One region of the Amycolatopsis sp. NPDC114503 genome, then DNA from elsewhere that is predicted to be linked to it. Evidence: riboswitches for the same ligand, from Rfam matches in the RefSeq annotation. Region 1 holds a riboswitch; the other holds the start of a gene.

Region 1 (14,906 bases):
GCCGCCAAGGAACTGACCGGAGTTGGCCGAGGCAAGAAATCGGTCAGCGCGTCGGCGGGCTGAGCCGTCGGTGGTGCTCAGCGCCCTGTGGCGTCGGGGGCGTCGGAGGTGACGGCCCCTCGTCGTGGTCCGCGCGCACTCGGTCGGCGTACTCGCGGATCTCGCGGGCCCGCCGCGAATGTGTTGGCGTTCAGGCGGTTCAGCGAGTACCCGGACTGCTCCGCGTCCGGACGCCGCGAGATCGCGGCCTGAAGCCGGTCAGCCCACGCCTCGAGGACAACCCGTGACCCCCGGGATCGAGTCGGCCGTTCAACCATCTTGCTCACCTCACTAGTAGTGCGTAACACCATCATGGGTGAGTGAGAGAGGGCTTACAAAAGGCACTTTGAAGTGCGTCAGCATCGCTTGTCAGGCGCCGTCCCCGCACTGTGACGAGTCCGTTTTGTTTCGGCCAGACGGGCGGCAGGGTTGTGCCGAACCGACACCGCATGGCATCGTCGGACGAGCAACCTCAACCGAATGCAACGCGGGAGCTCGCGCCTTGGCGGGCTGAGAGGGTGACTGGTGTCCATCTCGCGGACACCCGGCGTCACCGACCGCATGAACCTGACCGGGTAATGCCGGCGTAGGGAGTGAACGTCGTTGACGACGCTGGAAAACCAGGGTGCCATCGCCCCGTCCGTCACCACCGGGCCGATCACCGGCTCGCACAAGGTCTACCACCGCACCGAATCCGGACTGCGGGTTCCGGCGCGACGGATCGACCTGTCGAACGGGGAGCACTTCGACGTGTACGACACGTCGGGGCCCTATACCGATCCGGACGCGAACATCGATGTCCACAAAGGACTGCACCCGCTTAGGTCCGGCTGGGCCGACGGGCGGGAGCACAACACCCAGCTCGGCTGGGCGAAAGCCGGGGTGATCACCCGGGAAATGGAGTTCATCGCCGCGCGCGAACGCTGTACGCCCGAGTTCGTGCGGGACGAGGTCGCCCGCGGCCGCGCGGTGATTCCGGCCAACCGCAAGCACCCGGAGACCGAGCCGATGATCATCGGCAAGAACTTCCTGGTGAAGATCAACGCCAACATGGGAAATTCGGCCGTCTGGTCCTCTGTGGAGGAAGAGGTCGACAAGATGGTGTGGGCCACCCGCTGGGGAGCCGACACGATCATGGACCTCTCCACCGGCAAGCGGATTCACGAGACGCGCGAGTGGATCGTGCGCAACTCGCCGGTCCCGGTCGGCACCGTGCCGATCTATCAGGCACTGGAAAAGGTCAACGGGGAGCCGGAAAAGCTCACCTGGGAGATCTACCGCGACACCATCATCGAGCAGTGCGAGCAGGGCGTCGACTACGTGACGGTGCACGCCGGCGTGCTGCTGCGCTACATCCCGCTGACCGCGCGCCGGGTCACCGGCATCGTCAGCCGCGGCGGGTCGATCATGGCCGCCTGGTGCCTCGCGCACCACCAGGAATCCTTCCTGTACACGCATTTCTCCGAGCTGTGCGAGATCCTGCGCGAGTACGACGTCACGTTCTCCCTCGGCGACGGCCTCCGTCCCGGCTCGATCGCGGACGCCAACGACCGTGCCCAGTTCGCCGAACTGGAGACCCTCGGCGAACTGACGCACATCGCCCGCGAGCACGACGTGCAGGTGATGATCGAAGGCCCCGGCCACGTGCCGATGCACAAGATCAAGGAAAACGTGGAGCTGGAGGAAAAGCTCACCGGCGAGGCTCCGTTCTACACGCTCGGCCCGCTCGCCACGGACATCGCTCCGGCGTACGACCACATCACCTCGGCGATCGGCGCGGCGCAGATCGGCTGGTACGGCACGGCGATGCTGTGCTACGTCACGCCGAAGGAGCACCTCGGACTGCCCAACCGCGACGACGTCAAGACCGGCGTGATCACCTACAAGATCGCCGCGCACGCCGCCGACCTCGCCAAGGGCCACCAGTACGCGCAGGACTGGGACGACGAATTGTCCAAGGCCCGCTTCGAGTTCCGGTGGAACGACCAGTTCAACCTGTCGCTCGACCCGGACACCGCGCGGGCCTTCCACGACGAGACACTGCCCGCCGAACCGGCCAAGACCGCGCACTTCTGCTCGATGTGCGGGCCGAAGTTCTGCTCGATGCGGATCACCCAGGACGTGCGCAAGTACGCCGAGGAGCACGGTCTGTCCTCTGTGGAGGCGATCGAGGCGGGCATGGCCGAGAAGTCCGCGGAGTTTTCCGAGCAGGGCAACAAGGTCTACTTGCCGGTGGTCAACCAGTGACAGGCACCCCTCGCACTGCCCTCACCATCGCCGGATCCGATTCCGGCGGTGGTGCGGGCGTGCAGGCGGACCTGCGCACGTTCTTCGCCAACGGCGTGCACGGGCTGGTCGCGCTCACCGCGGTCACCGTGCAGAATTCGCTTGGCGTGCAAGGGTTCTCCGAAATCCCGGTCGACGTCGTCACCGCCCAGATCAAGGCGGTCGCCGAGGACATGGGCGTCAACGCGGCGAAGACCGGCATGCTCGCCACCGCGGAAATCATTCAGGCGGTGGCGAAAACACTCGACGAGGTCCACATCGGACGCACCACGGACACCCCGTTCGTGGTCGACCCGGTAGCCGCGTCGATGACCGGTCACGCGCTGCTGCGCGAAGAAGCGCTGGAAGCGATCCGGACGGAATTGTTCCCGCGCGCCACGCTCATCACGCCGAACCTCGACGAGGTCCGGCTGCTGACCGGCGTCACGGTCACCGGCACGAAGAGCCAGCACGCAGCCGCGGAAGCGTTGCTGGAGTTCGGTTCCCAGTGGGTACTGGTCAAGGGCGGCCATCTCTACGACGCCGCCGATTGCGTCGACCTGCTCACCGACGGCTCGGCGGTGATCGAGCTGAGCGGCCCGCGCATCGACACGGAAAACACCCACGGCGGCGGCGACACCATGGCGTCGGCGATCACCTCGTCGCTCGCGAAGGGCGCCGACGTGCCCACCGCGGTCGCGGAGGCGAAGCGGTTCATCGAACGCTGCGTCCTGGAGGCGTATCCGCTCGGCGCGGGAGTCGGCCCGGTTTCCCCGTTCTGGCGGCTCGCGAATCCGTCGTAACGGGCGATCAGCGCGCGACCCGGTCGGGATAGTCGGAGATGATTCCGTCGACTCCCAACCGGCGAGCGCGATCGATTTCCCGCGGATCGTTGACCGTCCAGGCGAAAACCGAGATCGACGCCTCCTGCAGCGCGGCGACCTTCTCCTGCTGGATCGACTCGAATCCGAGCCCCACGTAGTGCGCGCCGCAGTCCCGAGCCATCCGGACCGGATCCACCGGCGCGCCTTCGACCAGCGCGATCGCCTTGAGGCCCGGGTGTTGCGCAACCAGTTCGCGCACGGTGTCGTGATGGAATGACGCCACCAGGAACTGATCGGCGGGCAGGATTTCCGACACGGTCGCGAGAACGGCTTTGGCCGTGGCGGGGTCGAGGATCTCGGCCATCAGCCGGACAGAACTGTCCCGGACGAGTTCGCACACCTCGCTCAGCAACGGGATCTGCTCGCCGGCGACGCGCACCTCGGCCCGCAAGCGCGCCAGGTCGAAATCCCACAGGTAACCCGTCGCGTCGGTGACCCGGTCGAGCAACTTGTCGTGGAACACGACGAGCTGCCCGTCCCTGGTGGCCTGGACGTCGATTTCGACCAGATCCACGCCGAGGCCGATCGCTTTCCGGATCGACGCGAGAGTGTTCTCCGGCGCGTGCCCGGCCGCGCCGCGATGTCCGATGACCAGCATGCCCGACCTTTCAGGAGGCACAAAGCTTTGTGCCGTGATTCCACTGGAATTCGAACCAGGAGCGGTACACCCGGAAGAGATGGGCGGTCATGGGATCCGCCGCCAGCCGGTCGAGATAGAGGTAGCCGAACTCGCCGCCGTGGAGTTTTCCCTGGACGAACTCGGTGAAGCCGAGGTACAGATGCCGGTTGTCCACCAGGAAACCGTGGAGCACCGGCGGCACGTCGTAGGACCGGATCTCGATGGAGATGTTGTTGCTCTCGAGGAAGGCCGCGTTCTCCGCGATCTGGTTGCCGATCTTCTCGATCACCGCGGCCGCGGTCCCCGAGTGGATGGAACTGCCCCCGTCGATGACCGGTTTGATCCGTTCCGCGCCGCTCTCGATCAGCATGCCCTGGTATTCGAGATTGCGAAGGTTCTTCTGGAAGATCAGTTTGTAGAGCAGGAACGTCTGCACGACCTCGAGGTCCAGTCCGAGGTTCAGCATCTCGGTCCGTTCCCCGGAATCCAGCGCCGAGATGATCTGGCGCTGAATGTGCTCGAGCACGCCCTGCACCCCGGGCAGCACCGTGAACGCGGGCGAACCGGTCGGCGCGGCTTCCGGGACGCTGTCCCGGAGCAATTCCCGGACGACCGCTTCCGGCGGAGCGCGGCGGATCAGCAGCCCGATCACTCGCTCGTCACCGGCTTTGATCGCGGCCTGCAACGGGGTGCGGCCGTTGAGCGGTGCGTCCGCGCGGATTCCCGTGCGCAGGAGCAGGTCGATGGCTTTGAGGTCACCGTCCGCGATGCATCGGGCGAGCGAAGCGTCGGAAATGTCGACACCCATTCGGCCCAGCGAGGAACGCGCCCGCGCGCGTTTCGAAAAGATCCATGCGACAACGCCGCTGGCCCCCAGCAGGACGGTGATCGAGAGGCGGACGATGTCTGTCACGGTTGCCTCGTCCAGCGCCAAATTGCCCACGACAACCTCGACCGGCACCATTGCCATGAATCCGCACCCCCGGCTCGCTTCGAGCGGACATCGCACCATAGCAGGGATCTCGTCCCCTTCCGGGTGCTCGTGAATGCGACACTGGCCGGATGAGCGAGACACCGGAAGCGTTGTGGGCGAGGCTGCCGCTTGAGGTGCAGCACGAGGTCGACGGCCTGGTCACCGAGCATCGCACCGCTTCGGCGGTCAAAACAATCCGCAAATCGGGCGTCACGCCGCGACCGGGGATCGCCGAAGCGCAAGCGGTGTACCAATACCGGATGTCAGTACTGAAACCGCCGCCGCGGTTCTAGCCGCGCGAATCCACCGTCGGCAGCACGCTCGTGAGACCGGTCCAATCGGACGTCACCACGGAAGCGTGCTGCTTGGCCAACTCCGCCACGCGCTGGGTCGCCTGGTCGACGGTCGGGTTGTGGTCGTCGATGGCCGGTGCGACGTTCTGCCCGTCCGTCATCACCACGTAGTAGTGGTTCTCGTCGTACCAGGACATTCCGGCCTTCGCGAGCCATTCGCTGGCGTCCCCGTCGAAAACGACGAACCACGGTTTCTGCTCCGCGGAGTATTTGTCGCGCGGGTCGCCGCCCGCGGCGCCGTGCACGGTCGGGAAGATCTGCACCGAATCCAGCTTCCCGGCGGCCTTCTGGGCCAGCAGATAGCCGGCGTACTCGACGTCGGTGTGCAGCGTGTCGGTCGGGTTTCCCTCTTCGACCGTGCCCGGGATGATCTCGGTGAGCACCTTGCCCCGCAACGCGTCCAGCGTCGGCCAATTGTCCGCTTTGGACGCTTCATCGAGCGTGGCGTGGCTGCCGAGAAGGTCGGCGGGCTTGAACACCGCATCGCCGAGATGGTCGCGGAATGCGGCATCGAGCTGGGCCGGGCCGAGGCCGGTATTCGCGGAAAACCCCGTCTTCATTTCGATCTTCAGTGTGAGCGGCGAGTGACCAGGATGCGCGCCGAGCCAGATCCGGATGTCGTCCAGGCACGATTCGAGGTCCTTGTTCGTCCCGCCGGAGTAAAGGTCCGCGGCCGTTCGCGCGGCGGTGCAGTTGTTGCTGTTGCCCAGCGGGTTGGAGTGGCTGACCTTCCACTCGTGGGTGAAGAAGTCCGGCCAGACGTCGAGTTCGAGCAGGGACGAGCCATTGTCCAGCGCCTGCGCGAGGTACGGGTACGCGGCCGGGTCGTAGGTGTTGTGCACGCCGACGGTGGTCACGTGCGAGAGCTTGGGGCTGTCCGCGCTGGCGACCCCCGGTACCGCCAGCGTGGACAGGAGCAGGAGACCGGCCGCGGCGAGCTTCACTGATGTCTCCTTCGTCACGGGGACCAGCACGAACACTTACTGTGCCATCGTGGTGGACTGTGAATGAAGCACAGTTGCCTCAATGGACCAGACCAGAAGTCGGAACGCGCACATGACTGAGAACCCGAGCCCGCCCTCCGCGCTCACCATTGCCGGATCCGATTCCGGCGGGGCCGCCGGGCTGCAGGCGGACCTGCGGACCTTCCTCGCCTGCGGGGTGCACGGCCTGGTCGCGGTCACCGCGGTCACCGTCCAGAACACGCTCGGCGTGCACGACCGCGCCGATCTGCCGCCGCACATCGTGGCCGGGCAGATCGAGGCGGTCGCCGAGGACATGGGCGTCGGCGCGGCGAAGACCGGCATGCTCGCGTCCGCGGAGATCATCCACGCGGTCGCGGCGGCCTGCGACAAAGCCGGGATCGGGCGCGACGGCTCGATTCCGTTCGTGGTCGACCCGGTGGCCGCGGCGATGACCGGCCAGTCGCTGTTCGACGACAACGGCCTCGCCGCGCTGCGCGACGAACTCGTGCCGCGCGCCACCGTGCTCACGCCGAACCTGGACGAGGTGCGGCTGCTCACCGGCATGACCGTGACCGACCGCGAAGGCATGCACACCGCGGCCGTCGTGCTGCACCGGCTCGGGCCGAAATACGTGCTGGTGAAGAGCGGCCACCTGCAGTCCGACCCGGAGTGCGTCGACCTGCTCTTCGACGGTTCGACGTTCGTGGAGCTGCCCGGCCCGCGCTGGCAGACCCCGCACACGCACGGCGCCGGCGACACCATGGCGTCCGCGCTGACCGCTGGGCTGTCCAAGGGCATGCCGGTGGTCGAAGCGGCGCGTTACGGCAAGTGGTTCGTCTCTCAGGCCGTCGAGCACTCGTACCCGATGGGCGCGAAAGTCGGCCCGGTGTCGGCGTTCTGGCGGCTGGCCCCGGAAGAGCTCTAGCTCTCGTCGGAGATCAGGGCTTCCAGCGCGGGAAGCGCGGCGATGATCGACTCGCGAGCTTCGGGCGTGAGCCGGTCGAGACGGCGGTTGAGCTCCTGCACGCGGGTGGAGCGCACGCCGGAGACGAGGCGTTCGCCTTCCTCGGTGGCGCGGGCGAGCCAGGCGCGGCGGTCGACCGGGTCGGATTCGCGGGTGACGTAACCGGCCTCCACCAGCGTGGCCACGATCCGCGACATGGTGGCCGCCGCGACGCCTTCCTTCGCGGCGAGGTCGCCGAGACGCAGCTCGCCGAAGTGCACGAGCGTGGCCAGCGCCGAGATCGACCCGTGGCCGGGCCCGGGCGCGCCGGCCTGGCGCAGCGAGCGGGAAAGCCGTCCCACCGCTAGATACAACCGGCCCGTTACGTCCTGGACCGAGGAAAGAGTCACGATCGGCTCCTTCTGACGCTGGTGCCCGCCGCTGGGTGCGCCGGAAAGGGTGCCGTCAACCATACGGCGTACCCGTGCACAATCCGCGTCAAGCGCGGGCGAAATCACCATTACCAGGCTATTTGTGCAGCTTGGCCGCCCATTTAGAGCACCGACCCGTCGAGCGGAAGCTCCGCGGGCGGCGGCAGGAGCGCGGCCGTCTCCGCCCGGAACGACTGCAGCAGATAGCCCGCGAGCCGCCGCGACGCCGCCGGTGCCGCGGCTCCCGCGCCCGACCGCAGCCCGCCGTTCGCCAGCAAGATCAACGACAGGTCGGAAACCGCGAAGTCGGCCCGCAGCGCACCGGCTTCTTGCGCCCGGCGGATCAACTCGGTGAACCCGCGCAACGCCTGGTCCCGCAGCTTCGCGAAACCAGCCTGATCGGGCAGCGCGGTCACGATCGCGGCGGAGAAACCTTGGTTGCTCGCCTGCATCGCGCAGACTTCCTCGATCACCCGGCAAAACCCACGCCACGGATCGGGGTCGGCGAGCGCTTCGTCGAGCATCCCCGCGCATTCGGCCATCGGCTCGGCGAAGGCTTCGGCGACCAGATCGGCCTTCGTCGGGAAATGGCGGTACACCGTGGCCACGCCGAGGCCCGCGCGGCGCGCGAGTTCGCTCATCGACACGTCCAGGCCCTCGGTCTCGAAGGTGTGCTTCGCGACCTCGAGAATCTGCGCGCGATTGTGGGCGGCGTCGGTGCGCAACCGAGTCGGTTTTTCCGGCACTCTCTCACTTTACGCGAATCGGAAGACCCTTTCCACTTTCCGTGCTAGAAGTGGAACATGCCTTCCACTTCGATGCGCGCCATCGCCTACGACCGCTACGGACCGCCCGAAGTCCTGCGCGAGACCACGGTTCCGACTCCGGTGCCCGGCCCCGGCGAAGTCCTCGTCCGGGTACGCGCGCTGTCGGTCAACGGCGGCGAACTCGCCATGCGGTCCGGGAAGCTGCTTCCGTTCAGCGGCAAGCGTTTTCCCAAGCGGATCGGCATCGACCTGGTCGGCGAGGTGGCGGAACCCGGAACGAGCCGCTTCGCAGTCGGCGACCTCGTCTGGGGCGGCGGGCGGCGGATGGGCACGGCCGCCGAGTACTACGTGATGGCCGCCGACCGGCTGGACCACGTACCCGCTGGGCTCGATCCCGAGCAAGCCGCGTCGCTGGCGGTGGGCACCACCGCGATTACCGCGCTGCGCGACAAAGCCCATCTCAAGCCCGGCGAACGCCTGCTGATCCGCGGCGCGACCGGCGGAGTCGGGTTTGTGGCGACGCAGCTCGGCAAAGCCATGGGCGCACACGTGACCGGACTGACGAGCGCCAAGAACCTAGAGCTGGCAAGGGAACTCGGGGCGGATGTCGCGCTCGACTACCGCGATCCTGGCGAGCTGGGGAAGTTTGACGTCATTCTCGACACCGTCGGCCGCGACCTCGAGACCTTCCGACGGCTGTTGACCCCGAGCGGACGGATGGTCGCGATCGCGTTCGACCTCGACCGTCCGGTCCGCTCGCTCGGTTACGTGGCGGCGAACGCGCTGCGCCCGAAGCGATGGGTGCGGGCCTTCAGCGGGAACCCGAAGGCGGATCTGCTCGCCGACCTGAGCCGGTGGGTCGATGCCGGACTGGTGCGGCCGTTGGTGGACCGGGTGTTTCCGCTGGCGGATATCGCGGAGGCGCATCGGGCGCTTGAGGGTGGCGGGGTGCGCGGCAAGGTGGTCGTGAGTGTTGATGCCGGTTAGAACCGACATCAACACTCACGAGAGTCCTAGCGAGGAGGACTCGACGCCTGCGCCCAAAACCGCTGCGGCACCCGTCCCGCGCCACGCGCCAGATACCCGGCCTCCACCGCGCTCCGCATCGCCAGCGCCATCCGTTCCGGGTCCGCCGCACGGGTCACCGCCGTCGACAGAAGCACCGCCGAGCAGCCGAGTTCCATTGCCAACGTGGCGTCCGAGGCAGTCCCGATCCCCGCGTCCAGCACGATCGGCACCGACGCGCGCGAGACGATCAGCTCGATGTTGTGCGGGTTCCGGATACCCAGCCCGGTGCCGATCGGGGCGCCGAGCGGCATCACCGCCGCGCAGCCCGCTTCCTCCAGGCGGAGGGCGAGCACCGGGTCGTCATTCGTGTAGGCGAACACCGTGAATCCGTCCGCCACCAGGCGTTCGGCTGCTTCGAGGGTCTCCAGCGGATCGGGCAGCAGCGTCCGGTCGTCGGCGTGCACCTCGAGTTTGATCAGGTTCGTTTCCAGCGCCTCGCGGGCCAATTGGGCGGTGAGCACGGCTTCGGCCGCCGTCCGGCAGCCCGCGGTGTTGGGCAGCAGCTCGATGTCCAAGCGCCGCAACAACTCCAGCACTCCGGAGCCGCCCTCGGCGTCGGCTCGGCGCATGGCCACGGTGGTCAGCTGGGTGCCCGACGCGACCAGCGCGCGTTCCAGCACTTCGAGATTCGCCGCGCCACCGGTGCCGATGATCAATCGCGACGACAGCTTGTGTTCGCCGATGATCAGGTCGTCCATGCTCAACCTCCTTGAACCGCGGTCAGCACTTCGAGGTTCGCGCCCTTCGGCACGACCGCTTCTTCCCATTCGCCACGCCGCACGACCTCGCCGTTGACCGCGACGGCCACGCCGCGGCGTTCCGCTCCCAGCGCGTCCAGGACCGCGGAAACCGTGCTGTCGTCGGGAAATTCCCGCCACTCGCCGTTGACCTTGATCTCCATCAGACTCGCTCCTTCTCGACCAGACGGGCGGGCATCGCCGCGGCGACCTCCGGCGGCGGGGTTTCCCCGGCCAGCCACGCGACCACGGCGTCCGCGGTCGCGGGGGCCATCAGCAAACCGTTGCGGTGATGTCCTGTCGCGGCGTACACGCCTTCGCTCACTTCGCCGATGTACGGCAAAGCGTCACGGCTCGCGGCACGCAGCCCGGCGGCGACTTCCACCAGCTCGTACTCCGTGATGCCGGGAAGAATCCGCTCCGCGTTCTCCAGCAGCTCGCGCACGCCGCGCGCGGTGACGGCCTGATCGAAACCCGCTTCGTACTGCGTCGCGCCAAGGACCAGTTCGCCGTCTTCTCGCGGTACCAGATAGATCGGCCGTCCTTCGACCATCGCGCGCACTGTGTACGGCGGAGGCGGCAGACAGCCCCGACGCGGACGCAGTCGCAGAATCTCCCCCTTTAGCGGACGTACAGCGTGCTCCAGCAACGGATGCAGCTGCCCGGTCCACGCACCGGCCGCGAGGATCACGGGGCCAGACACTTCGGAGAGGCTCTCGAGCCGCTCGCGACGGAACTCGACCCCACGCTTCGTAGCCGCTTCGCTCAGCGCTGTAAGCAGTTTCCGGTTGTCCACGGCTAAATCGCCCGGTACGTGCAGCCCGCTGCGTACCGCGCCGAGGCCCGGCGCGAGCCGCTTCGCCTCGCGCCCGGTCAGCGTCTCGACGTCGCGGCCGAGCGAACGCAGGTACCCGGCGAGGATGTCGAGGTGCCCGGCGTCTGCGCTGTCGAACCCGACGACGATCGTGCCGTGCTCGGCCAGCCCGGGATCGGTCCCTTCGGCGGCGAGTTCCCCCGCGAAGCCGGGCCAACGTCGCAGCGACGCCTCCCCCAGGCTGAGCACGGCTTCCTCGCCCGGCCAAGCCTCGGTGACCGGGGCGAGCATCCCGCCGGCCAGCCAGGACGCGCCGCCGCGCACGGGATCCGGGTCGACGACCGTGACGCGCCATCCACGGGCGGCCGCGCGCCAAGCCGCGGACAGCCCGATGACGCCGCCGCCGACGACAGTGACGGTTGTGGTGCTGGTGTTCACAGTGGAATCACGCTCCCTGCGCCGGCATGACCCGGATCAGGTTCCACGGTCGGAGCGGCAGCTCCCTCTCAGCCCGTGCCTCGGGCTCCCGTGCGGACTCCCACACCGTAGCGCGCGGGTAACGTCACCGCCATGCCTGCCTTGACCGGAGACCAAATTCGCACCCGTCTCGCCGACGCCCGGCTGTACTTGTGCACCGACGCGCGCGCCTCGCGCGGAGACCTCGCCGAGTTCGCTGACGCCGCGTTGGCCGGTGGCGTCGACATCGTGCAGCTGCGAGACAAGACCGGGGGCGCGCCGCTGGAGGCCAAGCAGGAGATCGCGGCGCTGGAGGTGCTGGCGGAGGCCTGTGCGCGACATGGGGCGCTGCTGTCGGTGAACGACCGGGCGGATGTGGCGCTGGCCGTCGGCGCGGATGTGTTGCACCTGGGGCAGGACGACATCCCGGTCGCCCTCGCCCGGCGAGTCCTGGGCAACGACGTGGTGATCGGCCGGTCCACCCATTCGGAGGGGCAGGCCGCGGCGGCCGCGGCCGAGGACGGGGTGGACTACTTCTGCACCGGCCCATGCTGGCCTACGCCGACCAAGCCTGGCCGGTCCGCGCCTGGGCTGGGACTGGTTCGGGCTGCCGCGGCTTTCGGGACTGAGCGGCCGTGGTTCGCGATCGGCGGGATCGACGAGGCCCGGCTGCCGGAGGTGCTGGACGCGGGGGCGTCTCGCGTGGTGGTTGTCCGGGCGATTACCGAGGCCGAGGACCCCAAGGCCGCCGCGGAGGGGCTGAAGGCCCGGCTTTCGTAGCCGAGCCGTACAGCCGCGAGCCCGGGCTACTCGCCCGCGTTCGACGGAACCGCAGGAGCAGTCGGAGTCTGACTGCTGCTGGGCGCCTGCGAACTCGTGCTCGGCTTCGAGGACGTGGACGGCGGACGGCTCTGCTGCGTCTGCTGCGAAGGCGGCGGAGCACTGGGCGTCGTCGTCGGAGTCGACGTCGGGTTGTTCTGCTTCGACTCGCCGGGCGGGGGCGTCTGCGGTGCGGTACTCGGCGTGTTGTCCGGATGATCGTCCCGCTGCTGGCTGGTGTCCGGCTGCCGAGGGATCAGGCCGGTGGACACGCTTCCCTTGGTCGTCCAGTCCAGACCAAGCAAGACAACCAGCGCGACGACGAATGCCACCACGCTCGAAGCGATGATCAACGGCCACCGCATCTTGCGGAGTTTTTCGCCAAGGCTGTCGGATTTCTCGGGTTCGGTCGGCTTCAGTTCGGACAACCGGACCGTGGGCATGTTCGCCAGGTCGACGGAGAGGTACGCCGTGGGAGCCTCGCCGGGAGCGGTCGGCTTGTCGGCCGGCACGCGCACCGGAGCGACGCCGCCGCGAGTGCGTCGTCCAGCCGTCTCCATCGCCTTCCGCGCGGCATCACGAGTCCGCTGCAGAGAACGCAGGTACAACTCGCCGCCGACGGTGCTGACCACACTGGCCACTCCGGCGCCGATGACTGTTCCCGCGACCCCCAGCGTCGAACCCAGCAACGCGGCGGTGACCGCCGCCAGCGCCGCGGCGAGCACCGGGGTCATCCGGAGTTTCTTCTTGTCCTCCGCGGTTTCCTTCTGCTCCTCGCTCATGATTCCGATCTGATCGTTCCCGGCCGTTGTCCCTGTTTCTTCAACGGTTAAGTCGTCTGAGGTGCTCCCTTCGTTGCCCCGGCGTGAGGGACGCCACGTTGACTGTCCACAATGGATAGACTAAAGCTCACACTTTCCTGACATACTCGTCTCATGCACCTCGTGACGATCTCCGACATCGAAGCCGCGGCCGAGCGGGTGAAGGGCACCGCGGTGCACACTCCGCTGCTGCGCCAGCTCTGGGTTCCCGGCGAATTCTGGGTGAAACCCGAGAGCCTGCAACCGATCGGCGCGTTCAAGATCCGCGGCGCGTACAACACGATCGCCGCACTCACCGACACCGAACGGAAACGCGGGGTGGTCGCGTATTCAAGCGGCAACCATGCGCAAGCGGTCGCCTACGCCGCGCGCGAATTCGGGATTCCCGCGGTGATCGTGGTGCCGGACGTCACTCCGCGGCTGAAGGTCGAAGCCACCCTTCGCTGGGGCGCGGAAGTCCGCGAGGTGCCGATCGCGGAACGGGAATCGGCGGCGCTCGCGCTCGCCGAGGAACGCGGCCTCACGCTGATCCCGCCGTTCGACCACCCGGACATCATCGCCGGACAGGGCACCGTCGGCCTGGAAATCGCCGAGGACCTGCCGGACGTCGAGACCGTGCTGGTCCCGATCAGCGGCGGCGGCTTCGCCTCCGGAGTCGGCACCGCGATCAAGGCGAAGTGCCCGAACGCGAAGGTTTACGGCGTCGAGCCGGAACTGGCCGCCGACACCGCGGCCAGCCTCGCCGCGGGCGAGATCGTGGACTGGCCCATCGCCGAACGCGCCCGCACCATCGCCGACGGCCTGCGCGCGCAACCGTCTGAGCTGACGTTCGCGCACCTGCGGCACGTCCTGGACGGCGTGATCACCGTGACCGAGGACGAAATCCGCGACACCGTCCGCGCTCTGGCCCGGCAAGGCCGCCTGGTAGCCGAGCCCAGCGGCGCCACCGCCCCAGCCGCTTACCTGCACCACGCCGACGAACTCCCCGGCGGACGCACCGTCGCGATCGTCTCCGGCGGCAACATCGACCCGACGATGCTGGCCGAGCTGCTCGCCTGACGAAGCCGCCCCGCTCCCGACGGCGCAGGATTGCCCCCGCCCCACGAACGCGGTTCGCGAGGCGAACGTCTGTGAGGGCCACCTTGAGGGAATCTGATTCCCTCAAGGTGGCCCTCACAGACCTGGCCAGTCACCAGTTGACGGTCTGCCCCTGGCGGTCCAGGTAGTGCAGCCCACCCTTGCCCGCCCAAGCTTCGATCGTGTCGGCGACCCCGGGAATGCTCTCGTCGACGGTCAGCCGGGCACCCGGCCCGCCCAGGTCCGTCTTCACCCAGCCGGGCGCCATGAGCAGCAGGGTGCGCGGGTCGTCGGCGTGCCGGGCGGCAAAGCTGCGCATGAGCTGGTTCAGCGCGGACTTGCTCGCCCGGTAGACCTCGAAGCCGCCCTTCGTGTTGTCGGCGACGCTGCCCTGGCCCGACGACATCACGCCGATAGTGCCCGTCGCGGGGACCAGGTCCCGCAGGGTCTCGACGACGCGCATCGGGCTCAGCGCGTTGGTCACCATGACCCGGGCGAAGTCCTCGGTGGACACGTCGGCGAAGGTGGCCGAGGGGTCGGTCGTGTAGTTGGTTCCGGCGTTGACGAACAGCAGGTCGAACGCCGATCCGGCGAGCCGCTCGCGCAGCGCCGCGACCTGTTCGGGCACCGCGATGTCGACGGTCTCCACCGTGAGCCCGGCCAGCTCGTGCAGCGCGGAGGGCGTCCGCTCGGTCGCGGTGACCCGCCAGCCACGGCCGAGGAACTCGGCGGCCAGCGCGTAGCCCAGCCCACGCGACGCCCCGATGATCAGCGCGCTCTTGCCTTCGGTCATGACTGCTCCTTAGCTATCATTTGATAGCTAAGTTACGCCGCGAAGGAAATACCTGTCAAACGATAGCTATGCTGAGCGGGTG
Region 2 (14,906 bases), on a different contig from region 1:
CTTTTCCTTGGTGATGTTGATGTCGAGGTCCTCGAACCGCGGGTTCTCGCCCACGACCATGCCCTCGTACACCTCCGCGCCGGGCTCGACGAAGAACGTGCCGCGGTCGGCGAGCTGGATCATCGCGTACGCGGTGATCGGGCCCGAACGGTCGGCGACCAAGGAGCCGCTGTGCCGGGTGCGGATCTCGCCCGCCCACGGGAAGTAGCCCTCGAACACGTGGTTCGCGATGCCGGTGCCGCGGGTTTCGGTGAGGAAGTCGGTGCGGAAGCCGATGAGGCCGCGCGAGGGCAGCACGTAGACCAGCTTGATCCGGCCGGTGCCGTTGCCGCTCATGTCCTCCATGCGGCCCTTGCGGGACGCGAGCAGCTGCGTGATCGCGCCGAGGTGCTCCTCGGGCGAGTCGATGTAGAGGCGCTCGAACGGCTCGTGCAGCTTGCCGTCGATCGTGCGCAGCACCACCTGCGGCTTGCCGACGGTCAGCTCGAAGCCCTCGCGGCGCATCTGCTCGACCAGGATGGCCAGCGCCAGCTCGCCGCGGCCCTGCACCTCCCAGGTGTCCGGGCGCTCGGTCGGCAGGACGCGGATCGAGACGTTGCCGATCAGCTCCTGGTCGAGACGGGCCTTGACCAGCCGCGCGGTGACCTTGTCGCCGCCGTTGCGCCCGGCCAGCGGCGAGGTGTTGACGCCGATGGTCATCGAGATGGCGGGCTCGTCCACGGTGATCCGGGGCAGCGCGACCGGGTTCTCCGCGTCGGCGAGGGTGTCGCCGATGGTGATGTCCGGGATGCCCGCGATCGCGACGAGTTCGCCGGCGCTGGCCTCGGACGCCGGGACGCGGGTGAGCGCCTCGGTGACGAGCAGCTCCGAGATCCGGACGTTCTGCACGGTGCCGTCCTCGCGCATCCAGGCCACGGTCTGGCCCTTGCGCAGCTTGCCGGCGTGGATGCGGATCAGCGCGATGCGGCCGAGGAAGTTCGACGCGTCGAGGTTGGTGACCAGCGCCTGCAGCGGGGCGTCCAGGTCCGCGGCCGGGGCCGGGACGTGCTGGAGCAGGGTCTCGAACAGCGGGTCGAGGCTTTCGCTGTCGGGAAGACCGCCGTCCTCGGGCTGCTCCAGCGACGCCTTGCCGGCACGCGCGGAGGCGTAGACGACGGGGAGGTCGAGGATCGCGTCGAGGTCGGCGTCCTCGATGTCGCCCGCCAGGTCGAGCAGCAGGTCGTGGGTCTCCTCGACGACCTCGGAGATCCGGGCGTCCGGCCGGTCGACCTTGTTGACCAGCAGGATCACCGGCAGCTTCGCCTCGAGCGTCTTGCGCAGCACGAAGCGGGTCTGCGGCAGCGGGCCCTCGCTGGCGTCGACCAGCAGCACGACGCCGTCGACCATGGAGAGGCCGCGCTCGACCTCGCCGCCGAAGTCGGCGTGGCCCGGGGTGTCGATCACGTTGATGGTGACCGTGCCGTCGGCGGTCTGGCGGTGGATGGAGGTGTTCTTCGCGAGAATGGTGATGCCCTTTTCCCGCTCGAGCTCACCGGAGTCCATCACGCGGTCGACCAGCTCGGCGCGTTCGGCGAAGGCGCCGGACTGGCGGAGCATGGCGTCGACCAGGGTCGTCTTGCCGTGGTCGACGTGGGCGACGATCGCGACGTTGCGCAGGTCGGGCCGGGTCTTGCCGGACGCGCGGCCGGTTTCGACCGCGGTGGCGCTGGCTGCGGGCACGCGAAGACTCCTGAACTTCGAAGAATAAGGCGGGTGGCACCGCGCGGCGGGCGGGATGACGGGCACCGGACACAGCGACCGGCTCTCGCTGACCGGCTTTGGCCACACGCGGACTTCAATCAGGATACCTGTTGGGTTGGTGTGAGGAGCGCCACGCCCTATGATCGGTTAGGCTCACCTAATCTCGTGGTGTCTCTCGTGGGTGTTTTAACGGCCGGTTTGAGGAGTACGCGGTGGGGAAGAAGCACGCGGATGATCCTCGGGCTGTGGTGCGGAAGTGGATGAAGGCCGGGAAGGTCAAGAAGAAGTGCTGCCGGTCCAAGGATCGGTGCAAGAAGTGTCCGGTTTTGGCGTTGAAGAAGGCTAAGAAGCGGGTGGCTGCGTAGCTGGTGGGGCTGCTCGTCGCCTGGCGGCGACATTGCGCCTCGATCGTGCGTGGGGCACCCCGAAGCCCGATTGTGATGACGGTCTGAGGGTGGTTGTCAAGGCGGGAAAGATGCCTTGACAACCACCCTCAGACCGCATTTTGGCTTCGTATCGGGGTGCGGGGGTGGTGTGGGTGCCTCGCCCGTTGGGTGCGATGGCTGCGGTTTGGCGGGGGGTGCTCGCGGGTTTGTGTGCGCGGGCTGCGGTTGAGCATGTGGGGCGGGGCTAGCGCCCCAAAAACCCGGCTGGCGGCGGGCGGGCTGTCCGTGAAGGGCCCCTTGAGGGAATCTAAGTCCGTGAAAGGCCCCGTCACGGACTGCTGGCAGTCGTGAGGGTGGCCCTCACGGACTGCTGGCAGTCGTGAGGGTGGCCCTCACGGCCGGTTGCGGGCCGTGAGGGGAACCCTGGGGGAATCAGCGTCTGTGAGGGTGGCCCTCACGGAATTCGCTAATTGTTATCCAGCAGTTCGTTCACCAGGTTGAGTTCTGGGGACGTGCGGGTGGGCTGGAAGTGGATGATTTCGTAGGTCGCGAGCTTGCCGATGGCGAAGGGGTCGGTGGCGAGGATCGCGTCCAGCTGGGCGCGCTCCATCGGGCGCGTGATCACCACGCCGCCGGTGCGGGGTTTTTGGCCTCCGGAAGCCAGGAAGTGGCCGTCCTCGTACTGCTTCGTGAGCCACTCGTTGTGCGCCGGGAGGGCGCGGTCGATTTCCTCTAGCGGAACGATGTACGTGAGCACGACGACGAACATGGTTCGAACCGTAGTCCGGTGCTAGGCTCGCCGCATGCGTTTCCAGAGCACTCAGTGGTGGCCGCCGTTGGCGGCCCTCTAGCTCTGCGCTGAAAAACCAGCGAAGGCCGCCCCGGTGGGCGGCTTTTTTGTGCCTGCTCCCGGGTCGGAACATCCACGGGAGAGGAAAGAACCCATGGTCCAGCTGTCCGGCATCACGCCGTCCGGTCACGTTCAGCTCGGCAACCACCTCGGCGCGTTGCGGCGGTGGGCCGCCGAGGGCGGGGCGGACGATCTGTACTTCGTGTCTGATCTGCATGCGATGACTACCGCGCACAATCCGGCGAAGTTGCGATCGCTGGCGACTGAACAGCTCGCCGTGCTGGTGGCTGCGGGGATCGCGCCGGAGCGGGTGTTCGTGCAGTCTGATCTTGCTCGCGAGCTGGGGGCGCTGACCTGGGTGCTGGAGTGCACTTGCTCTTACGGCGAGGCGGCGCGGATGATCCAGTTCAAGGAGAAATCGAAGGGCCAGGCGGGAGTCAGGCTCAGTTTGCTGACCTATCCGGTGCTGATGGCGGCCGACATTCTGTTGCAGGGCGCGGACGAGGTGCCGGTCGGCGAGGATCAGCGGCAGCACGTCGAACTGGCTCGCACGCTTGCCCGGCGGTTCAACTCCACTTACGGCGAGGTGTTCGTAGTGCCGGAGGCGACGTTGCCGCCTGCGGGTGCGCGGGTGAAGGATCTGGCGGAGCCGACGCGGAAGATGTCCAAGTCCGCGCAGAATTCCGTGGGCGTGGTGTTCGTGCTGGACGAGCCGGATCAGATTCGGCGCAAGATCCGCAAGGCTCAGACGGACGGGGACTCGGTGCCCGCGTACGACCCGGAGAATCGGCCGGGGATCTCGAATTTGCTGGAGATTCTGGCTGCTTGCGTGGGTGGCGAGCCCGCGGAACTGGCTGAGAAGTATCCGTCGTACGGCGTGCTCAAGGACACAGTCGCGGACGCGGTGATCGAGGAGTTGCGTCCGGTGCGGGAAGGCACGCGCGCGTTGCTCGACGACGTCGCTGAGCTGGAGCGGGTTCGCAAGGCTGGCGCGGAGCGGGCGATCGATCGCAGTTCGCATCGCGTGTCCGCGGCGTTGCGGATGGTCGGGGCTGCTTGAAGAGCCTCGTGAGTGCTGGTTCTACTGGGAATCAGCACTCACGAGGGCGTGCAGTGCGGGCAGCAGGTCCCGGTCCGCGGGGAGCCAGTCCAGATCGTTCAGTTCGTCGTGTCCGACCCAGCGCAGCGCGGTGTGTTCGACCGCGCGCGGCTCGTCGCCGGGAGACAGCAGCGCGGCGGAGTACACGCGCAGCACTTTTCCGCCCGGCAGCGGGATTTCCGGACCGACCCGGTCGCCGACGGTGACCACCACGTCCAGTTCCTCGTGGCATTCCCGCGCCAGCGCGAAGGCCTCGGTCTCGCCCTCCTCGACGCGCCCGCCCGGCAGTTCCCACTGGCCTGCGTGATGCGGCGGCCAAGCCCGTTGCTGGGCAAGAAGCTTGCCGTCGCGCACCAGTGCCGCCCCGACGATGACCGCGTCCATGCGCCCAGTCTCCCCCACCGGATTCACCGGTCCGCTCCCGCCCGCCAGGTGACCTCGAACCGCGCGCCGCCGTCCGGCGACTCGCCGACCCGCACCTGACCGCCTCGGCGGCGCACCGTTTCGGCGACCATCGCCAGGCCCAGCCCGGTTCCGCCGGACGAGCGCGCCCGGTCGTCGGACACTCGATAGAACCGGTCGAACACCTTGCTCCGGTGCTCGGGCGCGATGCCGGGACCGTCGTCGTCCACCACGACCCGGACCTTCGACCGCGAAGCCAGCACGGACACCACGATCTGCCCGGAGGCGTACCGGCAGGCGTTGCGCAGCAGGTTGTCCAAGACCAGTTCGACCTCCTGGTGCGCCGCCGACGCCCAGGCCTGCGCGACCGCGCTGCTCACCCGCGTGTCCGGCGTCCCGGACGGCAGCCGCCGCACGGCCGCGCGGACCTCGGACACCACCTCGACCGGTTCCGCGGGCGGCACCTCGCCGGCGTCGGAGCGAGCCAGCGTGAGCAGGCCGTCGAGCAGGCCGGACAGCCGCTCGGACTCCTCGAGAATGTCCGAGAGCGTCTCCTGCGACAGTTCCGGATCCGGATTCGTCACCGCCACCTCGGCCTGCACCCGGATCGACGCGACCGGCGAACGCAGCTCGTGCGCCGCGTCTCCGGTGAACCTGCGCAGCCGCTGGCTGACCTCTTCCTGGCGTTCGAGCAGCGCGTTGAATTCCTCGGCCAGCGCGCGCATTTCGTCGTGCGACGTCGGCAGCGGCAGCCGGGAACCCGGCGGCAGCGCGCGCACCAGCCCGCGCATCCGCGCCACCGGCCGCAGCGCGAGCCGCACGACCAGCCAGGTCGCCACGCCTGCCACCAACGCGCCGACCAGCGCGACCACGACCAGCCACAGCCCGCCGTAATGCACCGCGGCGGCGAACCCGACCAGTCCGGCCCCGGCGACGACCAGCCGCTGGCTGCCGTTCGGCATGCTGACCACCTGGCCGCGCCAGCGCGATCCGTCGGACTGCACCGGCAAACCCGCCTTGAGCTGCGAGACCTCCGCCTCGGTCAGCTTCGGCCGCGACTGGCCGTCCACCGGGGCGCCGGAAATGTCCAGTACCCGCACCGAAACCGGGTCCGCCGAGGTCAGCGGCGTCCCGGCGGACACCGCGCCGGCCGCCGGGACGAGCGCGGCGCTCAGCTCCTCGTCGACCGAATCAGTGAGCAGCGGGTCGAGCTTGTTCGCCGCCAGCGCGGCGAGGCCGAGCAGGCAGCCGAGGGTGATCGCCGCGGCCAGCACGGTGATCCGGACCTGCAGCGAACGACCGCTCCACCACGACGACGGCGAGCCGGTCACATGACCTCGTCGAGCTGGTCGTCGGAGGCGAGATAGCCGTGCCCGCGCACCGTCCGCAGGATCGAGCCCGCGCCGACCGCGTCGAGTTTGCGCCGCACGTAACCCACATACACCTCAACGAGATTCCGCGTGACGGCCTGCTCCTCGCCCCACACCGCGCGCAGCAGCTCGTCCTTCGTCACGACCGTCCCCGCGCGACCGACGAGCACCTCCAGCAAACCGAACTCGCGCGGGCTCAACGGCACTTCCCGACCGTCCCAGCGCACCTGCCGCAACGCCCGGTCGACCTCCAGCGCACCGAGCTTCAGCGCGCCGCGCGAGGCGTCCGGTCCGGCCCGGCGCAGCACCGCACGCACCTGCGCGACCAGCACGACGAACGAAAACGGCTTCACGAGGTAACCGTCGGCGCCGAGGTCGAGGCCGTCGGCCTGGTCGATCTCGCCGTCCTTCGCGGACACGAGCAGCACCGGCGTGGTCACGTTCTCCGCGCGCAGCCGTTCCAGCACCCGATAGCCGGACAAGCCGGGCAGCATGATGTCCAGCAGCACGACGTCGAACGAACCGGTGCGCGCGAGCTGCAGTCCGGTCGGCCCGTCCGCGGCGGTGACCACGTCCATGTCCTCCGCGCGCAGGCCGCGCTGCAGCGCCTTGCGCACACCAGGCTCGTCGTCGACCACCAGCACCCGAGGTTTCACGATCCTCATCATGGCCGGTTTGCGCAGTTGACGCGCGTACTCTCAGTGCCATCTCAGCTGAGCGGGCCGAACATTCAGGGGTATCTCAGCCTCGGCAGGGGAACGTCTGCACCGGGAGCCGGGCCCACCAAAGCCCGGGAACACAGGGAGAGACGAGATGGATCCGAAGAAGAAGGCCATCACCGCGGCCGTCGTCGGCACCGCGCTCGGCGTGGGCGGGCTGGTCGTGGTGGCGATGCCTGCCTCGGCGGGGGACGCGCCGAAGCTGCCGCAGGTCAGCGCGGAGGACCTGGTCCAGTCTGTGCTGACCGCCAAGCCGGCGGCGTTCGACGGCACGGTGACCGTGAGCAACGACCTCGGCCTGCCGAGCATGGCGGGAAGCGCGATCCCGGGGGCGGGTGCGCTGGGCGTCGACTCGGCGCAGGTGTTCAGCGACGGGGCGGACAAGGCGAAGGTGTCGCTCACCAAGGGGCAGACGCAGGAGACGTTCATCCACAACGGCAACACCATGTGGGACTACGACTCCAAGACCAACACCGCGACGAAGACCACGATTCCGGCGGACGTCGCGACCAAGCGCAACTCAGTCGAGGGCAAGGTCACCGACCCGTCCGCCGCGGCCAAGGAACTGATCGCCAAGGTGCGCGAGAGCAGCAACGTCGCGGTCGACGGCACGGCGACGGTCGCGGACCGGCCCGCGTACGAGCTGGTCCTCACCCCGAAGCCGACCGAACGCACGCTGCTGCGCGAGATCCGCGTCGCGATCGACTCGCAGACCCGGCTGCCGCTGCGGCTTTCGGTGCTGAGCAACGGAACCACCGCCCCGGCGCTGGAGCTGGCGTTCAGCAAGATCGAGTTCGCCGACCAGTCCGCGGACCTGTTCGCCTTCACCCCGCCCAAGGGCGCGAAGGTGACCGAGAAGCAGGCCAAGATCGACGAGCGCGACAAGGCGCTCGCGAACGAAGCCATGCAGGCCACCAAGTTCGTCGGGGACGGCTGGGACACCGTCGTCACCGGCAAGGTGCCCGCGGACCTGCTGAAGCCGAAGCAGGCCCAGGGCGAGGACAAGCAGGGCGCCGACCCGCAGAAGCTGCTGAGCCGGTTCGCCAAGCGGGTCAACGGCCCGTGGGGCAGCGGCTACCTCTTCACCACGAAGGTGGGCGGCGCGGTACTGACCGACGACGGCCGGTTCGCCGCCGGCGCGGTCCCGGAGCAGGTGCTCTACGAAGCGCTGGGCGCCAAGTGACCAGCACCGCGGTCGAAACCGGGGCGGGCATCTCGGACGAGGTGCCCGCCCCGGCGGTCCCGCTGGCCGCGCGCACCCGAGGGTTGCGCAAGGTCTACCGCAGCACGGTCGCGGTGGACCACGTGGACTTGGACGTGCCCGACGGCGCCGTGCTCGGCATGCTCGGGCCCAACGGCTCGGGCAAGACGACCACGATCCGGATGCTGCTCGGGCTCGTCCGCCCGACCGAGGGCGAGGTCGAACTGCTCGGCCGGAAGATGCCGGAGGAGTCCGCGCACGCGTTGCCGGACGTCGGCGCGCTGGTCGAGGGCCCGGGTTTCCACCCGTTCCTCTCCGGCCGCGACAACCTGCTGCGGTTCGCCGCCGCCGAACCCCGGCTGGCGTCGTCCGCGATCCCCGGCGCGGTCGACGCCGCGCTCGACCGGGTCGGGCTGTCGGTCGCCGCGCGCCGCCGGTACAAGGGCTATTCGCTCGGCATGAAGCAGCGGCTCGGCTTGGCGAGCGCGTTGCTGGTGCCGCGCCGGATGGTCGTGCTCGACGAACCCACCAACGGTCTGGATCCGGCGGGTACCAGGGAGATTCGCCGGATCGTCGCCGACCTGCACGCGGACGGCGTGACCGTCGTGGTTTCGTCGCATCTGCTCGCCGAGGTCGAAGCGACCTGCACGCACGTGGCGGTGCTGCAGTCCGGCAACGTGGTCGCACAGGGAGAGTTGGCGGACCTGCTGGAATCGGGGAACGCCGCGCTGCTGGTGCGCACCCCGGACGCCGAGCAGGCAGTGGAAACGTTGCGGGAGCACCGGATCGGGGCCCGGCTGACCCCGGACGGCATCCGCGCCGACCTCACCGCGACGCCCGCGCCCCGGGTGCTGCAGGTGCTCGTGCAAGCGGGGGTCGCGGTGCACGAGGCGACCCGGGCACGGACCGGGCTGGAAGACCTGTTCGCGCGGCTGACCGAAGGGGAATCGGCGGCGCGCGACGAATCCGAGGGGGAAGCATGACTACCGCCGACGTACTTTTTCCCGCGGAGGCGAAATGACTACCGCTGCTGTCGCGGTTCCGGTGAGCCGGACCGGACACGACACAGTGCCGTTGACCCGGCTGATCGCCGCGGAGCTGCGCTGGATCTTCCGCAGGCCGCGCACGCTCGCCGTGCTGGGGCTGCTGGCCTTGGTGCCGATCGTCGTCGGGATCGGGCTCACGCTGGTGGGTCAGAACGCCGGGAACGAAGCGCCGGGCGACGGTGGCGGCGCGCTGCTGGCGTCGGCGGTGAACAACGCGTTCGTGCTGCCGATCGCCGCGATGGTCATGACCCTCACGCTGCTGCTGCCCCTCGCCTCCGCGATGGCGGGCGCGGACGCGATCGCCGGCGAAGCCGCGCACGGCACGCTGCGCGGCTGGCTCATCGCGCCGGTGAGCCGGGGACGGCTCCTGACGGTCAAGGCGTTCGGCGTGGCGACGGTGTCCGTGGTCGCGGTGCTCGCGATGTGCGTGACCGGCGTGGCCACCGGTTTGGTCATCAACGGCACGGATTCGCTGTTCACGCTGTCGGGCACCACGCTGTCGCTCGGCGAGGCGCTGCTGCGGATCCTGCTCGTCGGCGGCTGGATCGTGCTGCAGCTGTGGGCGATCGGCGCGGTCGCGCTGGCGGTGTCGAGCTGGACGGAACACCCGATGCTCGTGGTCGCCTCGGTGCTGGCCGGGAACATCGTGTTCACCATCCTCGGCTTCCTGACCTCGCTGAAGTGGCTGCACCCGTTCCTGCTCACGGAGGGCTGGACGCTGGCCCCGGCCGCCGTTCTGCAGGATCCGATGGTGCTGACGAGGCTCGGCGAGGGCGCGGTCCGCGCGGCCTGCTACATCGTGGTGGGGCTTTCGCTCGCCTACGGACGGCTCGCCACCCGAGACGGCTGACCTGGGGGTTCAGCCCACCACGGCGATCCCGTCCGGATCCGGCTGGAGCCGGACGGGGTCGCCGGCCCGGAAGTCCGCCCCGGCCGGAGCGATCGCGTCCACAGTGGACTCACCGCAGCGGACGACCAGCCGCAGATGCTCCCGCCGGTGCACCGCTGCGGTCACCTCGCCGGGTACGCCTTCGTTCGACACCTTCAAGCCGTGCGGGCGCAGCCCGAGCCGGACCGGACCGTCGTCCACTCCCGAGAGTTCGACGGCGCCCAGCTCGGTCCGCACCACGCCGTCGGCCGCTGTGCCGTTCAGGAACGTAGTAACACCAAGGAATCGCGCCACGTCTTCGTCCACCGGCTTGTTCCACACCGACCGGACCGCGCCCTCCTGCCGGATTTCCCCGGCGTCGAGCACCGCCACGCGATCGGCGAGCGTGAACGCTTCCTCCTGATCGTGCGTCACCAGCAGCGCGGTGATCTTGCTGCGCCGCAACAGATCCGCCAGGTCGATCGCCAGCTGTTCGCGGAGTCCAGCGTCCAATCCGGACAGTGGCTCGTCGAGCAGCAGCAAGCGCGGTTCCGGAGCCAGCGCGCGAGCCAACGCGACCCGCTGCGCTTGCCCGCCGGACAGTTCGGTCACCCGTCGCCGTTCGTAGCCTTCCAGGCCGACCAGCTTCAGCAACTCCTCGACGCGCGCCGCGTGCCGTTCGCGAGGCACGCCGTGCATCCGCAGGCCGAACGCGATGTTCGCGGCGACATCGCGGTGCGGGAACAGCTGTCCGTCTTGGAACACCAGACCGAATTCGCGCTTGTGCACCGGCACCGCGGCGAGGTCAGTACCGTCCCAGGACACCGAGCCGGACGAAACTGGCTCCAGCCCGGTGATCGCGCGCAGCAACGTCGACTTGCCCGAGCCGGACGGGCCCAGCAACGCGAGCACCTCGCCGTCGGCGATGTCCAGCTTCGCGTCGCGGACCGCGGCGAACGATCCATAGTGGACAGTCAGGTCCCGTACCGTGAGCGCCATCAGAACTCCCCGACTGTGCTGCGTCCGCGGACCGAGCCGAACCGGTCGATCAGCGCCACCGCCACCACAGTCACCACCATGAGCAGGGCGCACGCGGCGTACGCCATCTGGTTGTTCAGCTCCCCCGGCCTGCTGATCAGCGTCGCGACGGCCACCGGCAGCGTCGGCGCGTCCGGCCGGGCGAGGAAGCTGGTCGCGCCGAACTCGCCGAGCGCGACGACGTACCCGAAGCCCGCCGCGGCCACCACCGACCGCGCGACCAGCGGAAAGTCGATCTCCCGCCACACCCGCGCCGGGCTCGCGCCGAGCGTCGCGGCGGCCTGGCGCAGCCGGACGTCGACCGCGCGCAGCACCGGCAGGATCATCCGCACCACCAGCGGCATGATCACCAAAGCTTGAGCGAAGGGAACGAGCAGCGGCGACGTGCGAAGGTCGCCGGGCAACGCGTCGAGCGTCACGAGATAGCCGAAGCCGACGGTCACCGCAGACACGCCCAACGGCAGCATCAACGCGACATCCATGGTTTCGCCCATTCCGCGCGCGAGCCCTCCCGGCGAACGGCGGAGCGCCACCAGCACCACACTCGCGACCAGCCCGACGGCCATCGCCAGCAGCGTCGCATCGGTGGCCGCGGCGAGGGAATTCTGCGCCGCGATCCAGCCGGACACCTGCAGCGCGTCGTTCTGCCCCACGGTGTTCAGCGCGCGGTATCCGGCGAGGCTCCATCCGTCCGAAGTGGACACCGACTCGAGGAGCAGCGAGACGATCGGCGTCAGCAACAGCCCGAGCACCACGACCGCGGCACCGACCGTCCACCACTCCCCGCCGCGCGGCCGACGCGCCGTGACCTGCGCGGACCGCAGCTTCACCGCGTTCTCCCGCTTCCGGCGCGCCACGGCCCCCAGCACGAGCGTGGCGACGACGGCCGCGAACTGGATCAACGACAACGCAGCCGCACCGGAGAGGTCGAGCAAGTCGACCGTCCGGAGGTAAATCTCGGTCTCGAGTGTCCGGTAACTACCGCCGCCGAGGATCAGCACCACGCCGAAACTGGTGGCGCAGAACAGAAACACCACCGCGGCCGCAGACGCGACAGCCGGGCCGAGCGCAGGCAACGTCACCGACCGGAACGCCCGCCACGGCGAGGCACCGAGCGCCCGCGCCGCCTCGGTCGCTCGCGGATCGAGATGCGCCCACAGCCCGGCGACCGTACGCGCGACGACCGCGACGTTGAAGAATGCGTTGGCCAGCACGAGCGGCAGCACGCCACCGTCCGGCCAGATCGCCCGGAAAGCCAGCCCGACGACGACCGTCGGCAGCACGAACGGAACCAGCACGATCGTGCGAGCCAGCCCGACCCCCGGCAGCCGGACGCGCGCGAGCAGATACGCCACTGGCAGCCCGGCGAGCACCGCGACCACCGTCGACGCGGCCGCGCTGGCCAGCGTGAACCCGGCGAGCCGCCACGTCTGCGGATCGCCGAGCACGGTGTCGACCCCGCCCGCGGAAAACCCCCGGCCGACGATCGCGACGACCGGCCAGGCGAAGAACACCACCAGGAACGCGACCGGCAGAAGGCCGAGCAGCGTGAGCCCGATGGTGCGCGCGGGGATCACGCGCCCATGAGCGAGCGCCATTCCCCGATCCACTTCTCCCGGCCTGCCTGCACCTTGTCCGCGGGCATGGTGGCCGGCGTCTGCGGCTGCGGCGCCGCGGTGGCCCAGCCCGCGGGCAGTTCGACGCCCTGGCGCGCGGGGTAGACGTACATGTTGGCCGCGACCGTCGTCTGGAACTGCTGCGACAACAGGAAGTCGACGACCTTCTGGGCCTGCGGGATCTGCTTGCCGTTGGTGAGCACGCCCGCGTACTCGACCTGACGGAAGCAGGTGTCGAGCAGCGCCTTGGTGCGCGGCTTGCCGTCCTCGCCGAGCTCTGCGGCCGGGGACGAGGCGTAGGACACGACGATCGGCCGCGGACCCTTGCCCGAGGAGCCGGAGAAGCCCTTGGTGTAGGCCTCCTCCCAGCCGCTGACGGTCTTGAGGCCGTTGTCCTTCAGCTTCTGCCAGTAGCCCTGCCAGCCGTTCTCGCCGTACTTCGCGACGGTGCCGAGCAGGAAGGCAAGCCCCGGCGACGCGGTGGCCGGGCTTTCCGCGACGGTCAGGTCCTTGTACTTGGGGTCGGCGAGGTCGTCGTAGGTCTTCGGCTCCGGAAGGCCCTTGCTCGCGAAGTAAGCCGGGTCGATGTTCACGCAGACGTCGCCGAGGTCGACCGCCGCCAGCCGGTGCTGCGGGTCGACGGAGTAGCGCTGCGGGCCGCGGTCGGCCTCCGGGCTGGTGTAGGGCTGGAAGACGCCCTCGCTGAGCGCGCGCGAGGCGAAGGTGTTGTCGACGCCGTACGCGACGTCGCCGATCGGGCTGCCCTTGGTGAGCACGAGCTTGTTCGTGAGCGCGCCGGCGTCGCCGGACTTGAGGATCTTGAGCTTGATCCCGGACTGGCGCTGGAAGGCGTCGAGCACGTCCTGCGGGGCGGCGAACGAATCGTGCGTGACCAGCGTGACGGTCGGCGTCTGCTGGTCAGAGCTCGCGGACGACCCGCCGGAGTCGCCGCTGGAGAGCGAGCAGGCGCTGGCGAGCAGCGAGACTCCTGCGAGTCCTGCCACCGTGCGGACGGTCCGCGACATCATTCTTCCCCTCCTGCACTGCGCCGGATGAGGGAGAGCGATACGGCCTCCCTACGCCGGCATGATCCGGATCCAGGTGCGAACGGTCGCGGGTGGAAGGCCCGCCTCTCAGCCCGGCGTACCGGACTCCCGTGGCAATGCCGCAGCGTAGCCGACACCATGGAGTGATGACGCAGCTATTGAACGACTCGGCAGTGGACCAGGCCCTCGGCACCGTCCCGGAATGGCGTCGCGAGGACGACAGCATCGTGCGGACGGTCGAACTCCCGTCCTTCCCGGCGGCGATCGAGGTGGTGGACCGGGTGGCCGAACTGGCGGAGGAAGCCGACCACCACCCCGACATCGACATCCGCTGGCGCACCCTGACCTTCCGCCTCAGCACCCACTACCTGGGCGGGCTGACCGAACGCGATTTCGCAATGGCCAAGCAGATCGACGAGGTACTGGCGGCCCGCTGACCAGGTGTGATGTCGGCAACCCTGGCAACATGAGCGGCCCCTTCGCGCGTCTTCCGGACAGACGCGAAGGAAGGAGGCCTCATGGTTCAGGCACTCGTGGTGGGAATGGGTTCGTTCGGCCTGATGGTGGCCGCCGCGGGCGGGGTGCTGTGGCACACCGCGCGCAATCGACGTGACCTTGATCACAAGCGGTAACAGTGAGCTAGATCAAGGCGCTATCCCAGCGGTAATCATCGGCACTCGCCCCGCTAGGACCCGCCATGAACAGCACGTCCGCCCAGCTCACCGCCGCACAGCGCACCTGGGTCGCAGTGTTCTCGACCGCCGTCGTCCTCTTGTCGATGGTGGTGCTCGGCCTGCTCGGCTGAGCGCCGGCGTTTCACGGCAGCGGGAACATCCGGATGAAGAAGAACATGGCGATCCCGATGAGCCCGAGCGCGATCGACGCGCAGCCGAGCACCCGCATCCCGGTCGGCCCCTCGGGGACTGATTCGGCAGGGTTTTCCGGGTTGACCGCCACCTGAAGCGTCACCCCTTCCTGCGGCGTCCGGTAGCCGACAGTGTCGGACGTGCCGCCGTAGACCCGTCCGTCCGGCCCGCGGTACTCGTACCGCGGGTAGTAGAGCGACGGGCTGTCGCTGTCGGAACCGCCCCTTCGCCGGTCGTACCCGGTCACCACGGCCTGGGTCCGCGGCCACACCGCCAGCGCCGTCTTGCGCCGCCGGGCTTTCCTCGTCTGCACCACGACGCTGACCACAAGGGCGAGCATGAACGCGCCCCAGATGGCGTAGAGAACAATCCGCACTGGGGCATCTTCGCCGGGCGAGCGGCTCGAGAGGGACGTTTCGCCGAAATTGCCCCGCGTGGGTCAGGTCACCGTGTCCCAGTTCGGGACCGCCTGCGCGGCCGCTCCGCACACCAGCGAACCGGTCACGAGCGCCCCGTCCCGAACACGAACGGCACCGACACGCTCCCGTTCCGTTAACCGATCCGGAACCGCTCTCGGTATTCGTTGGGCGTAATACTTAGTGTCCGCCGAAAAGAGCGGTTCAACGTCGAAACGGTGCCGAACCCGCAAGCGCCGGCAA

What was found. A riboswitch is a leader RNA that binds a small molecule or an ion and turns the genes downstream of it on or off. The one in region 1 is predicted to bind thiamine pyrophosphate.
Region 2: it holds a riboswitch for thiamine pyrophosphate, as region 1 does, so the genes downstream of both, ACZ7OI_RS23785 (thiamine ABC transporter substrate-binding protein) here and thiO (glycine oxidase ThiO) in region 1, are expected to answer to the same signal.

Annotation. Positions count from the first base shown of each region.
Region 1 covers NZ_JBVKDT010000001.1:1,347,119-1,362,024, reverse strand. The annotation lists gene ACZ7OI_RS06695 (winged helix-turn-helix transcriptional regulator) at 1-63, shown strand, start outside; gene thiC (phosphomethylpyrimidine synthase ThiC) at 643-2,286, shown strand; gene thiD (bifunctional hydroxymethylpyrimidine kinase/phosphomethylpyrimidine kinase) at 2,283-3,107, shown strand; gene ACZ7OI_RS06680 (glycerophosphodiester phosphodiesterase) at 3,115-3,786, opposite strand; gene ACZ7OI_RS06675 (hypothetical protein) at 3,797-4,777, opposite strand; gene ACZ7OI_RS06670 (hypothetical protein) at 4,870-5,073, shown strand; gene ACZ7OI_RS06665 (phosphatidylinositol-specific phospholipase C domain-containing protein) at 5,070-6,077, opposite strand; gene thiD (bifunctional hydroxymethylpyrimidine kinase/phosphomethylpyrimidine kinase) at 6,190-7,023, shown strand; gene ACZ7OI_RS06655 (MarR family winged helix-turn-helix transcriptional regulator) at 7,020-7,451, opposite strand; gene ACZ7OI_RS06650 (TetR/AcrR family transcriptional regulator) at 7,595-8,218, opposite strand; gene ACZ7OI_RS06645 (NAD(P)-dependent alcohol dehydrogenase) at 8,276-9,226, shown strand; gene thiG (thiazole synthase) at 9,253-10,005, opposite strand; gene thiS (sulfur carrier protein ThiS) at 10,008-10,208, opposite strand; gene thiO (glycine oxidase ThiO) at 10,208-11,296, opposite strand; TPP riboswitch at 11,293-11,398, opposite strand; gene thiE (thiamine phosphate synthase) at 11,429-12,094, shown strand; gene ACZ7OI_RS06620 (hypothetical protein) at 12,121-12,915, opposite strand; gene ACZ7OI_RS06615 (threonine ammonia-lyase) at 13,069-14,013, shown strand; gene ACZ7OI_RS06610 (SDR family NAD(P)-dependent oxidoreductase) at 14,144-14,824, opposite strand; gene ACZ7OI_RS06605 (MarR family winged helix-turn-helix transcriptional regulator) at 14,904-14,906, shown strand, end outside.
Region 2 covers NZ_JBVKDT010000005.1:418,773-433,678, forward strand. The annotation lists gene typA (translational GTPase TypA) at 1-1,719, opposite strand, end outside; gene ACZ7OI_RS23735 (YciI family protein) at 2,593-2,895, opposite strand; gene trpS (tryptophan--tRNA ligase) at 3,071-4,036, shown strand; gene ACZ7OI_RS23745 ((deoxy)nucleoside triphosphate pyrophosphohydrolase) at 4,058-4,459, opposite strand; gene ACZ7OI_RS23750 (sensor histidine kinase) at 4,483-5,808, opposite strand; gene ACZ7OI_RS23755 (response regulator transcription factor) at 5,805-6,515, opposite strand; gene ACZ7OI_RS23760 (LolA family protein) at 6,661-7,749, shown strand; gene ACZ7OI_RS23765 (ABC transporter ATP-binding protein) at 7,746-8,750, shown strand; gene ACZ7OI_RS23770 (ABC transporter permease) at 8,785-9,663, shown strand; gene ACZ7OI_RS23775 (ABC transporter ATP-binding protein) at 9,673-10,680, opposite strand; gene ACZ7OI_RS23780 (ABC transporter permease) at 10,680-12,317, opposite strand; gene ACZ7OI_RS23785 (thiamine ABC transporter substrate-binding protein) at 12,293-13,360, opposite strand; TPP riboswitch at 13,392-13,503, opposite strand; gene ACZ7OI_RS23790 (4a-hydroxytetrahydrobiopterin dehydratase) at 13,528-13,818, shown strand; gene ACZ7OI_RS23795 (DUF3592 domain-containing protein) at 14,198-14,623, opposite strand; gene ACZ7OI_RS23800 (GlxA family transcriptional regulator) at 14,800-14,906, opposite strand, start outside.